DNA from 2 places in the Mesobacillus boroniphilus genome. Region 2 is predicted to be linked to the other one. Evidence: predicted binding sites of a transcription regulator. Region 2 holds the regulator's gene; the other holds the start of a gene.

Region 1 (5,332 bases), on a different contig from region 2:
GTATAAATAATCATGTATATTTATATTTATAAATAAATTTCTTTTTATTATAAGAACAAACAAGAAAAAACGCAACAATTTATTAACAATATGTGAACAATTCACAATTTTATTGCTGGATTTGTATGCTTTACAATATAATTATATTAATATCAGATACACAAGGGAGTATTAATCTTCCCTTAATAAGGTGGTATTCATATGTTGACTGCAACAACGTTGTCACCAAATTTGAATAAGCTTTTTGAAAAGGTGCACAGAATCAAGACAATTGATAAAGGGCGCTTCCTTTTTGAAGAAGGAAATACCGCAGATGAGCTGTACATTATCCAGAGCGGGAAATTTCAGATAAGCAAAATGGTACCAGATGGACGCGAGTTAACAATCAGAATGTGTTCAGCTGGCGAATTGGTTGGGGAGTTATCACTGTTCAGCCAGGCATCTCAGCATATATTGAATGCCCGCGCCTCAGAAAGCGGGACGGTGGCGGTGATTCAAAAGGAAAAGCTCGAGGCTGAAATCGAAAAGGATAGCGGGCTGGCACTGGAACTCGTTAAATGGCTTTCCCTGCAGCATCGCAAATCACAAACAAGGTTCAGGGATCTCGTCCTTCATGGAAAAAAGGGGGCATTATACTCCACCTTGATTCGAATGGTAAACAGCTATGGAATCAAAACAGATGAAGGACTTAAAATTAATGTAGCCCTTACAAACCAGGAGCTTGCAAACTTTTGCGGGACTTCTCGCGAGGTCGTAAACAGATTATTGAGTGATCTTAGGAAGAGTAATATCATTTCAATTGATAAAGGTTTTATTACCGTCCATGCACTAAATCGACTTAAAAGAGAAATAGATTGTGAGAATTGCCCGATTGAAATATGCAATATCGAATAGTAAAAGCCGCCAGATTTTTTTCTGTCGGCTTTACTTATTTGTAGTCTTCGCTTTGATTGTTGTTACAGAATCGCAAATAGCATGATGATAAAAAACAGGACTGCGTTCACTACTTCGTATATCCCTACCTTCATGACGGAAAGTGGTTTACCGTAAAATGCAACAGCTCTGATCAAGCTTGGAATGGCGGCTACCGCGGTGGTTGCCTCTCCTGCCACAAGCCATAAAATCGGTACCAGAAGATGGTACGTCCAGGAAATCCATTTGAATTGACTATTTTTCTTTTCACGGATCATTGTTTTCACGTAAAACGTGCTTCCCGTGAAAAATAGAATAACTGCAGCAAAAACAAGAATGGCGTTTTCATTGACTTCCCCATTCGGGAGATAACTGCTGGCCAGTCCAGCAATGGCGAAAACAACGATTGCACTTAAATCATTCAGGAGAGCCCGGTCTTTATTTTTAGCAGAGAAGTATGCATTGATCAAAAAAAACGGAATCATTGAAAGGCCAAAGGTTACGATTGATGGTGTTGTGAACAATGGAAACATTAAGAACACTAACGCTGGTATTATATAAATAAGTGCCCATTTACGATAAAACGGAATTTTCTTTTTCTTGAACATCAATAGAAGCGGATATGTTCCTAGATATAGTAACAACCATCCGATAAAAAACGGGACATGCTGCCAGACTATTTCACTTGCCGCTGCTCCAAGCCAGAAAGGGATGATCAACATCGCCCAGGCCCCATGCTGTTTTGGCATAAATAACTTCATGAATGAACACTCCCTTATGTTTCTTACCTTAAATATAAAGCAGTGAAAACAATGAATAAGTGAAACACATCACATTTCTTCGTGTGGGAATCCCACTGACACTGAACTGTCATAAAAACTATAAGGTTCTAGCACATTCATCTTAAAAAATTTGAACCCTTCAGTCAGGGATTGAACTTGAACGGTCATTTATTTATATACGGAAGTGTAGTAAACTTGAAGGCATTACTTAAGAAGGGGTGATCACTTGAAGAACAACATGAATCAGTTGTTTAAAGATCATAGGAGCGTTCATGTCCTTTATTCCTACAATGAAATGGATAAATACATTAATCAGGCTGTTAGTTTTATAGAAGAAGGCGTTATGGCGGGGGATTATGTTATTTTCATTGAAAATGAACCTCTATTCCGTTTAATTGACGAAGAACTCAGCTCACGATTAACGGAAGATCAAATGAAATTTGTTCATTGGGTAAACAACTTCGATTTTTATTATTCCAGTGGCAGTTATCATCCTCCTGCAATCCTGGATTACTTTAATAACATGGTTCAGCCGTATATAGAAAATGATCTCCCTTTCCGATCCTGGGCACATGTTGAGTGGGCCACAATGAAAGATCCACTGCATATAATTGAAGATTTTGAAAGAATAGTAGACCAAGCTGTAAATGCACTGTCTTTCCCACTGATTTGTGCTTACGAAGGGGATAAAATGCCAGACAACCTCACAAGGATTTTGATGGAAACACATCCTTATGTTTTAATAGATGATGATTTCATCGTCTCAGAGCAATATCAATTAGCAAGTGGTGGAAAATAAGGCAAAAACGCTTAGGAATTTCAATTCAATTCCTAAGCGTTTTTTTATATCGCCTTGCTATCCCATTACTAGAAATATTTTACCGTGCTTTGTTTATCTCTTAAAATATCCAAGTTCTGATCCTAAATCAGAAACTTATTTTCAGCCTCTTTTTTCAAAATGAAGTTTTAAAAAGATTTTTTTCAAATATAAGTGCGGTTTTAACAAATAATAAATTTCCTTCGTGAAAGCCAGACTCAATAGGAATAGGAACACAACAATGAAATGCACCTTAGAGAGAATGGAAACATCCGTGACCAAGCTCATGTCTGGCTGCAGCTGGGCAAGGCTGATGAGCCATCTCAACAGCAATACTGGTTCGTTAGCTATGCTGCTGGATAGCACGATGGCGATACCTGTTGCTGTGCTGGCAGCCATAAGTGTTTTGACGACGACTAGCAGAAGCCTCCCTGCTTTCGAGCGTGTTCCTTCCTCTCTCGATGCATCGTACTGCCAAACGAGCCCCATTGCCACTATTGCCGCAACCGAATACGGGTACACGATCCATAAGAAGATTTGCAGCATTTCCATCGTTCTCACCTCACACATATCTCACAACTTAAACCCCATTAACATTCTAACCGGGTAAGTATGAAGTGACAGTGACAAAAGTCGCCGATTATGTCCAAAATAAGAACTTTTTCTTGCTAAACCTTGAACGACTTAGAGGAAATCACCTATTTATTGGTGATGTATTCTAAAATCCAGCAAACTCCATCATCCATATTAAGAACAGGGAGAGCTGAATCTTTTAACAAGTTTGACAACCCAGGTTTTCGGCATAAAACGACCTGGATATTATGCAGCTTTTCCACTAGCTCCAAATCGCTTTCATCACGAAGGATGACCGCCTTAGGATAGGGCTCATTCTTATATCCTTCTATCAAGATTACATCAGGCTTGAAGAAGGATAGCATGTCTATTTCTTCAGAAAGGGACCATTGCCCATTTTCAGCATGAATGATCATCCTGCCACCTCCTTCTACAAGGGAGACAGCAGCTCCTGCCTTTACATGCATGTCTGAATCCTTTGCCTCTACAACTTCCGGCCTGCCGCCATGCCCATGGTGTTTGACTGTCGCAACCTTCAGACCTGCTGCAGTCAGCTCTTTGATCAACCTCAGGCTAAGTGTAGTTTTGCCGCTGTTTTGGTACCCTGCAACCTGGAACAGCACCGGTTTTACCAAGGCCATCCACTGCCCACATGATCTTCCAGCAAAAGGACCTCAACCTCAGTTCCCCGCTCGAAACCTCTTGTACCGCCAGGGAGGATCATGAGGGAGTTAGCCCCGGCCAGGCTCATGATGATATTCGACTTATCCAGACCGCTCGGTGTCACGACCAGCTTGCCATTCTCTATTGTCAGGGCACTCCTTACAAATCTAGTAAATGGATTTGCTTTAGGGAAATTGGCATCAAGAATCGCTTTCTCCTTCCTTAAATGAGGCTGTTCAGTAAACAGCATCTTCCTGATAATTGGACGAGCGAACAATTCAAAGCCAACATAGCATGCTGAAGGGTTTCCTGATAGGCCAAACAATAACTTCCCATCAAGCTGCGCTACAGTAGTGACGCTGCCTGGCCTCATTGCTACCTTATTGAACAACACCTCTGCTCCCAGCTTTGCATAAATCTCTGGCAGATAGTCGTAGTCACCGACGGAAACCCCACCGGTCGTAATGAATAAATCCACTTGCTCTATCGCTTTGCTTACGGCATCAAAGCATGTATCAAAATCATCTGGCAGCTGGCCAAAGTATTTCACTTCAGCTCCAGCACGAAGGATTTGCGCGGATATCATATAAGAGTTGCTGTTACGGATTTTTCCTGGTTCGAGCGGTTCATCGACATCAAGCAATTCAGTTCCCGTTGCATAAAGCCCAATTACCGGTTTCTTTGCAACTGGTACCTTCGCATACCCAAATGTCGCCAGCATTGCCTGAATTCCCGGATTGATAAAAGTGCCTTTTTTTACAAGCACTTCCCCTTCTTTTGCATCCTCGCCGCGGTAGGAAACATTGTCTCCCTTATTATGTTTCCGCTTTGTTTCCATATATTTTTTTCCATCACGCTCGACTTCTTTAGCCAATTCAAACATAACAACGGCGTCAGCGCCAACAGGCATCTGGGCTCCTGTCATGATCCTGACCGCCTGGAAGGGCCCGAGCTCTTTATCTGTAAGCATCCCTGCTCCGATATGGTCCACTACTTCAAATTCAACAGCATGATTTTGGGAAGCTTCATGTGTATCGACAGAACGGACCGCATATCCATCATATGGCGCTCTATCAAAATGCGGCACATCGCTGGTTGCTTTCAAGTCCTCTGAAAGATAGCGTCCATAGCTTTCATTAATTGAAACATATTCAGTAGAGCCGTTTTTCTTAAGCTCCATCACTCTCTTAACTGCCTCTCCAATCGGAATAGGGTTTCTTTTCTCTAACATATAATCAGCTCCTATTGCAGGCTTAACATCTAAATTTACCCTTTTCATTATAAGAGTAATGTAAAAATGAAAACATAACAAATCTCACAGTATTCTCTCAAAATATTTCCTGAAAATATGTAGATTTTTTGTGAAGTGTGATGCACATCACCAAGTAGTAAAACCATTTCCTTTATGATGAGTATGTAAACAGTATTAAATAATTTACTGGAGGGTTCTTACATGAAAATGCCGTTTGATCAAAATTCATTCGTTAAAGATATTGTCAATATATTCCCCCAATCAAGTGATTTATTCAAGCAGAATAGACTGGATTTCTGCTGTGGCGGCAACCGTCCTCTAGCTGAAGCGGCT
Region 2 (5,332 bases):
AAAATAACGGTCATGTGAGACAAACAGGATTGTGCCAGGATAGTCGATGAGTGCATTCTCAAGAACTTCCTTGCTGTCCAAGTCTAGATGGTTAGTAGGCTCGTCCAAGATTAAGAAGTTCGAGTTTTGCAACATAAGCTTGGCAAGTGCCAGACGAGCTTTTTCGCCACCGCTCAGGGTGGAGACAATCTTTAAGACATCGTCACCTGAGAAAAGAAAATTCCCCAGTACGGTGCGGATTTCTTTTTCCGATTTAAGGGGGTATTCATCCCAAAGTTCATTCAAAACCTTTTTATTCGAGCTGAGTTCTGCCTGTTCTTGATCATAGTAGCCGATCGAAACATTAGAACCGTATTGAATATTGCCGGTTATCGAGGGCAGTTTTTCAACGATAGTTTTTAATAAAGTTGATTTTCCGACACCATTTGGTCCAACCAGTGCAGTGCTGTCACCGCGCGAAAGGTTAAACGTGATATTCTTAGAGACCACTTCGTTTTGATAGCCGACAGCAAGCGCATCTACCTTCAGGACATCATTCCCGCTCTGGCGTTCAATTTGGAAGCTGAACGATGCAGATTTTTCATCACCCATCGGCCTGTCCAACCGGTCTATTTTTTCAAGCTGTTTCCGACGGCTCTGGGCACGCTTAGTTGTTGATGCCCTGGCCAGGTTACGCTGGATAAAATCCTGGAGCTTGGCAATCTCATCCTGCTGCTTCTCATACAGTTTCAGATCACGTTCGTAATTCGCGGCTTTATGCTCCAAATATGAGCTGTAATTGCCTGGGAACTTCGTCAGCAGGTGGCGGGAGATTTCATATACCTGGTTCACGACCTTATCCAGGAAGTAGCGGTCGTGTGAAACGATCAGTATGGCTCCGTTATAGCCCTGCAAATACTGTTCAAGCCAGGATAGCGTGTCAATATCAAGGTGGTTCGTCGGTTCATCCAAAATCAAAATATCCGGGCGGGTCAATAATAGCTTCGCCAATGCGAGTCTAGTTTTCTGTCCTCCGCTTAAAGTGGATATTTTTGTGGAATAATCAAAAGAATGGAAGTTCAGGCCGTGTAGGACGGAACGGATATCGGCTTCATACTGGTAGCCGCCTTTTTCCTTGAACTGGACTTGCAAAAGGTCGTATTCCTTCAATACTCTTTCGTATTCTGTCGCGTTTGACAGGGTGTCAGAATCCGACATTTTTTCCTCGAGACGGCGCAAATCTTTTTCCATGCTGTGCAGATGGTCAAAAACAGCTAGCATTTCATCCCAGATGCTTTTCTCGGATTCCAGACCGGTATTTTGGGCAAGGTATCCAATTGTCGTACCTTTTGGGCGGATGATTTCGCCGCCATCGTGCGATTCGTAGCCGGCGATGATTTTTAGCAGTGTCGATTTGCCTGCCCCGTTTCGGCCGACGAGCGCTACACGGTCATTTGTCTGTATTTCAAACTTTATATTCGATAAAATAAGATCAGCAGCAAAATATTTTGAAAGCTGATTAACTTGTAATAATATCATTATTTTTCACCTCTATTGCCTTAGAGATAGTGTAACCCAATAATATAGGCACGGCAATATGTGCGAACTGCTATAGGTGGTAAGGTGTAAAAAATTCCCTATGTATTGTGAACACTGAAACAAAGTTCACACACAAGTTTGACAAAATAGTGTATCATTTGGTAGAAAGGAGCTTTAACATGGCAGAATTTACGCATTTTAACGAAGAGGGAAGAGCGAAGATGGTCGATGTAAGTGAAAAGCCGGAGACGGTCCGTACGGCAGTCGCCCATTCCAGCATAACCGTAAACGAAGATATATATATGAGAATCACTGAAAATAAAATGAAAAAAGGGGATGTACTTGCTGTCGCGCAGGTAGCAGGCATCATGGCGGCGAAAAAAACCTCTGAAATAATCCCGATGTGCCACCCGATTCCATTGACAGGCATTGACCTTTCATTCGATTGGGAGCAAAATGGTAGTGACTATGTTTTAAATATCGCAGCAGCTGTAAAAACAAAAGGAAATACGGGTGTAGAAATGGAAGCGTTAACAGCAGCTTCAGCATGTGCGCTGACTGTTTATGATATGTGCAAGGCCGTTGATAAAGGCATGGTGATCGGCAAGACGTATCTTGTCGAAAAAACCGGCGGAAAGAACGGCGATTTTAAGAGAGAAGAGAAGTTGAGATAGAAAAACGGACAGGGTGGAGGATGGAGAATGACGAATGATGCTATGAAGATTCCGCAGGCAACCGCAAAACGTTTGCCACTATATTACCGGTTCTTATTGAACTTGCATTCTTCAGGGAAGCAAAGGGTATCATCCGCAGAGTTAAGTGAAGCGGTAAAAGTGGATTCTGCGACAATCCGAAGGGATTTTTCCTACTTTGGAGCTTTAGGTAAAAAGGGATACGGATATAATGTTAATTACCTGCTTACCTTTTTCCGTAAGACACTCGATCAGGATGAACTGACGAAGGTTGCCTTAATTGGTGTCGGTAATCTCGGAACAGCGTTTTTAAATTATAATTTTTCCAAGAACAATAACACGAAAATCGAGATTGCGTTTGATGTGGCACCGGACAAGGTTGGCACGAAGATTGGAGACGTAGCAGTGTATCACATGGACGACCTTGACAAGGTTGTCGTCGAGGAAGGTATTCAGGTGGCAATCCTGACGGTTCCATCAGCTGTGGCGCAGCCGATAACAGACCGATTGGTACAGGCTAATATCAAGGGAATCCTCAACTTCACCCCGGCGAGGCTGAATGTGCCGCCGTCCATAAGGATCCACCACATTGATTTGGCGGTGGAGCTGCAGTCATTGATTTACTTTTTAAAGCATTATCCGACAGATACTGAAACAACTGAAACAGTAGAATAAAAAATAGCTCCTTCATCTGAAGGAGCTATTTTTTCTGTATATTTTTCAGTTTAAAATGGAACATAATCATTCTGATGCCGGACCCGAAGTCGAACGTAGCGAGGGCCACAAGCAAATAGCTGAAGAATCCCCAGCCTGTCTCGTTTACATTCTGGATGGCGAAATAGGTGAATAAGCTGCCTAACAAGATGTAGACAATGCCTGAAAATAAAGGCGATTGCTTCATAACTTAAAATCCCCCAATAAAGCTTTGAATTTTCTCTGCTTCTTTTATCATTCTCTCAATGTCTTCCCTAAATACGGATTGAAGCAGGACAACCATTGTATTCATTGTAACATGGGCAATGATTGGCACGATGATACGCTTTGTTTTCACATAAAGGAAAGCAAAGGTGAAGCCCATTGCTGAGTAAAGAATCACATGCTCCGGCTCCATATGCGCGAGTGCAAAAATGACAGAGCTGATCAGAGCGGCGAAAAAGAAATTCATTTTCTTATGCAGACTGCCGAAAATGATTTTCCGGAAGACGATCTCTTCTAAGATTGGTCCGATTATCGAGCTGACCAGGATGACAACCGGGAATCTTTCAATCAACTTAATGATTTCCTGTGTATTTTCCGAGCCCATTTCAATGCCAAGCATGTTTTCGATGCTTGCCGCGATTGATTGGGCGAACAGAGCAAGGAATACACCTGCGAAAGCCCAGGCAGCTGAGCTTGCCGGTGATGAAGCACCACGTAAGTCTGCATCTGTCCTGCGTTCCTTCCTTAGGAGCAGAAGCACGATTACAAGTGTTAGCGAAAAGCTGATCACGAGCCAGTAGGGAATCGAGATGGTCTCCATTTCCTCAAGACTTTTCCCCATTGCGGCTCCGATAAATGCAATAATCGGGATGCCAATCAGGCTTGAAAGCTGCATGACAATATAAGCGATAATGACGTACCAGTATTCTTTTTTCAATATGATAATCTCCTTCTATTCGGATCGTCTATGTGTATGCCGTGAAAGCTATTATAAGAATGCTATCTATCCATTTTACTAGTAATCATCGAGAAAGTTCAAATATCAGGGCGCTTCGTGAATGTTTTGGTTAAGATTCCTTGGAACTGGCATACTCTTTAAGGTGCTCTTTTTTAGCCAGGCTTCCTTCAGAAAACGCGAAATATGGTACTTGCTGTCGAAGGGAATGAGGTTGAATTTAATGCTAAATTTTATAAAAAAAGTTAGGCTTCACGCTTGCAAAAAAAATGGAGATTCATTATTATATAAATTGTGTTAGCACTCTATCGAGGAGAGTGCTAATAAAAAAATTCTACATATAATTTGAGGAGGTTGTTTCACTTGATCAAGCCACTAGGAGATCGCATTATTATCGAGCTTGTTGAGTCTGAAGAAAAAACTGCAAGCGGTATCGTTTTACCCGACACAGCGAAAGAAAAACCTCAAGAAGGTAAAGTCGTAGCTGTTGGAACAGGCCGTGTTCTTGAGAACGGCGAGCGCATTGCTCTTGAAGTTGCAGTCGGAGACCGCATTATCTTCTCAAAATACGCAGGCACAGAAGTAAAGTACCAGGGAACTGAGTACCTAATCCTACGTGAAAACGACATTCTTGCAGTAGTACAATAATCACTGCGATTATAGACAGAACGTTAAATATTAAAAATTTGAGGAGGTCTTTCTACAATGGCTAAAGAAATTAAGTTCAGTGAAGAAGCACGCCGCGCGATGCTTCGCGGGGTTGATTCTCTTGCAAACGCAGTAAAAGTAACTCTTGGACCAAAGGGACGCAACGTGGTTCTTGAGAAGAAATTCGGTTCACCTCTTATCACTAACGATGGTGTAACGATCGCGAAAGAAATCGAACTTGAAGATGCATTCGAAAACATGGGTGCTAAGCTTGTTGCTGAAGTAGCCAGCAAAACAAACGACGTTGCTGGTGACGGCACGACTACTGCAACTGTTCTTGCTCAGGCGATGATCCGCGAAGGTCTTAAGAACGTAACTGCCGGCGCTAACCCAATGGGCATCCGCAAAGGTATGGAAAAGGCTGTTGTAACAGCTGTTGAAGAGTTGAAAGCTATTTCTAAGCCAATCGAAGGCAAAGCTTCTATCGCACAAGTTGCGGCTATCTCTGCTGCTGACGAAGAAGTTGGACAATTGATTGCTGAAGCGATGGAGCGCGTTGGCAACGACGGCGTTATCACAATCGAAGAATCTAAAGGCTTCACGACAGAATTGGATGTTGTTGAAGGTATGCAGTTCGACCGCGGATATGCATCTCCTTACATGGTAACTGATTCTGACAAGATGGAAGCAGTTCTTGAAAACCCATATATCCTGATCACTGACAAGAAGATCGGCAATATCCAGGAAATCCTTCCTGTCCTTGAGCAAGTTGTACAGCAAGGCAAGCCATTATTGATCGTTGCAGAAGATGTTGAAGGTG

What was found. The regulator Rex, encoded in region 2, represses fermentation and respiration genes when NADH is low (regulators of the CRP and FNR family bind a similar motif). The targets are predictions, from matches to a motif close to TTGTGAAATATTTCACAA.
Region 1: a site for Rex is predicted at 1,731-1,748, ahead of DYI25_RS01260 (YwiC-like family protein). Genes of this name have one in related genera too.

What each region holds. Positions count from the first base shown of each region.
Region 1 covers NZ_QTKX01000001.1:246,037-251,368, reverse strand. The annotation lists gene DYI25_RS01265 (Crp/Fnr family transcriptional regulator) at 202-894, shown strand; gene DYI25_RS01260 (YwiC-like family protein) at 957-1,673, opposite strand; gene DYI25_RS01255 (MEDS domain-containing protein) at 1,921-2,493, shown strand; gene DYI25_RS01250 (respiratory nitrate reductase subunit gamma) at 2,635-3,063, opposite strand; gene mobB (molybdopterin-guanine dinucleotide biosynthesis protein B) at 3,210-3,725, opposite strand; gene glp (gephyrin-like molybdotransferase Glp) at 3,713-4,978, opposite strand; gene ric (iron-sulfur cluster repair di-iron protein) at 5,201-5,332, shown strand, end outside.
Region 2 covers NZ_QTKX01000007.1:4,002-9,333, forward strand. The annotation lists gene DYI25_RS21950 (ABC-F family ATP-binding cassette domain-containing protein) at 1-1,518, opposite strand, end outside; gene moaC (cyclic pyranopterin monophosphate synthase MoaC) at 1,698-2,192, shown strand; gene DYI25_RS21960 (redox-sensing transcriptional repressor Rex) at 2,220-2,885, shown strand; gene DYI25_RS21965 (YdiK family protein) at 2,911-3,111, opposite strand; gene DYI25_RS21970 (CPBP family intramembrane glutamic endopeptidase) at 3,115-3,846, opposite strand; gene groES (co-chaperone GroES) at 4,228-4,512, shown strand; gene groL (chaperonin GroEL) at 4,570-5,332, shown strand, end outside.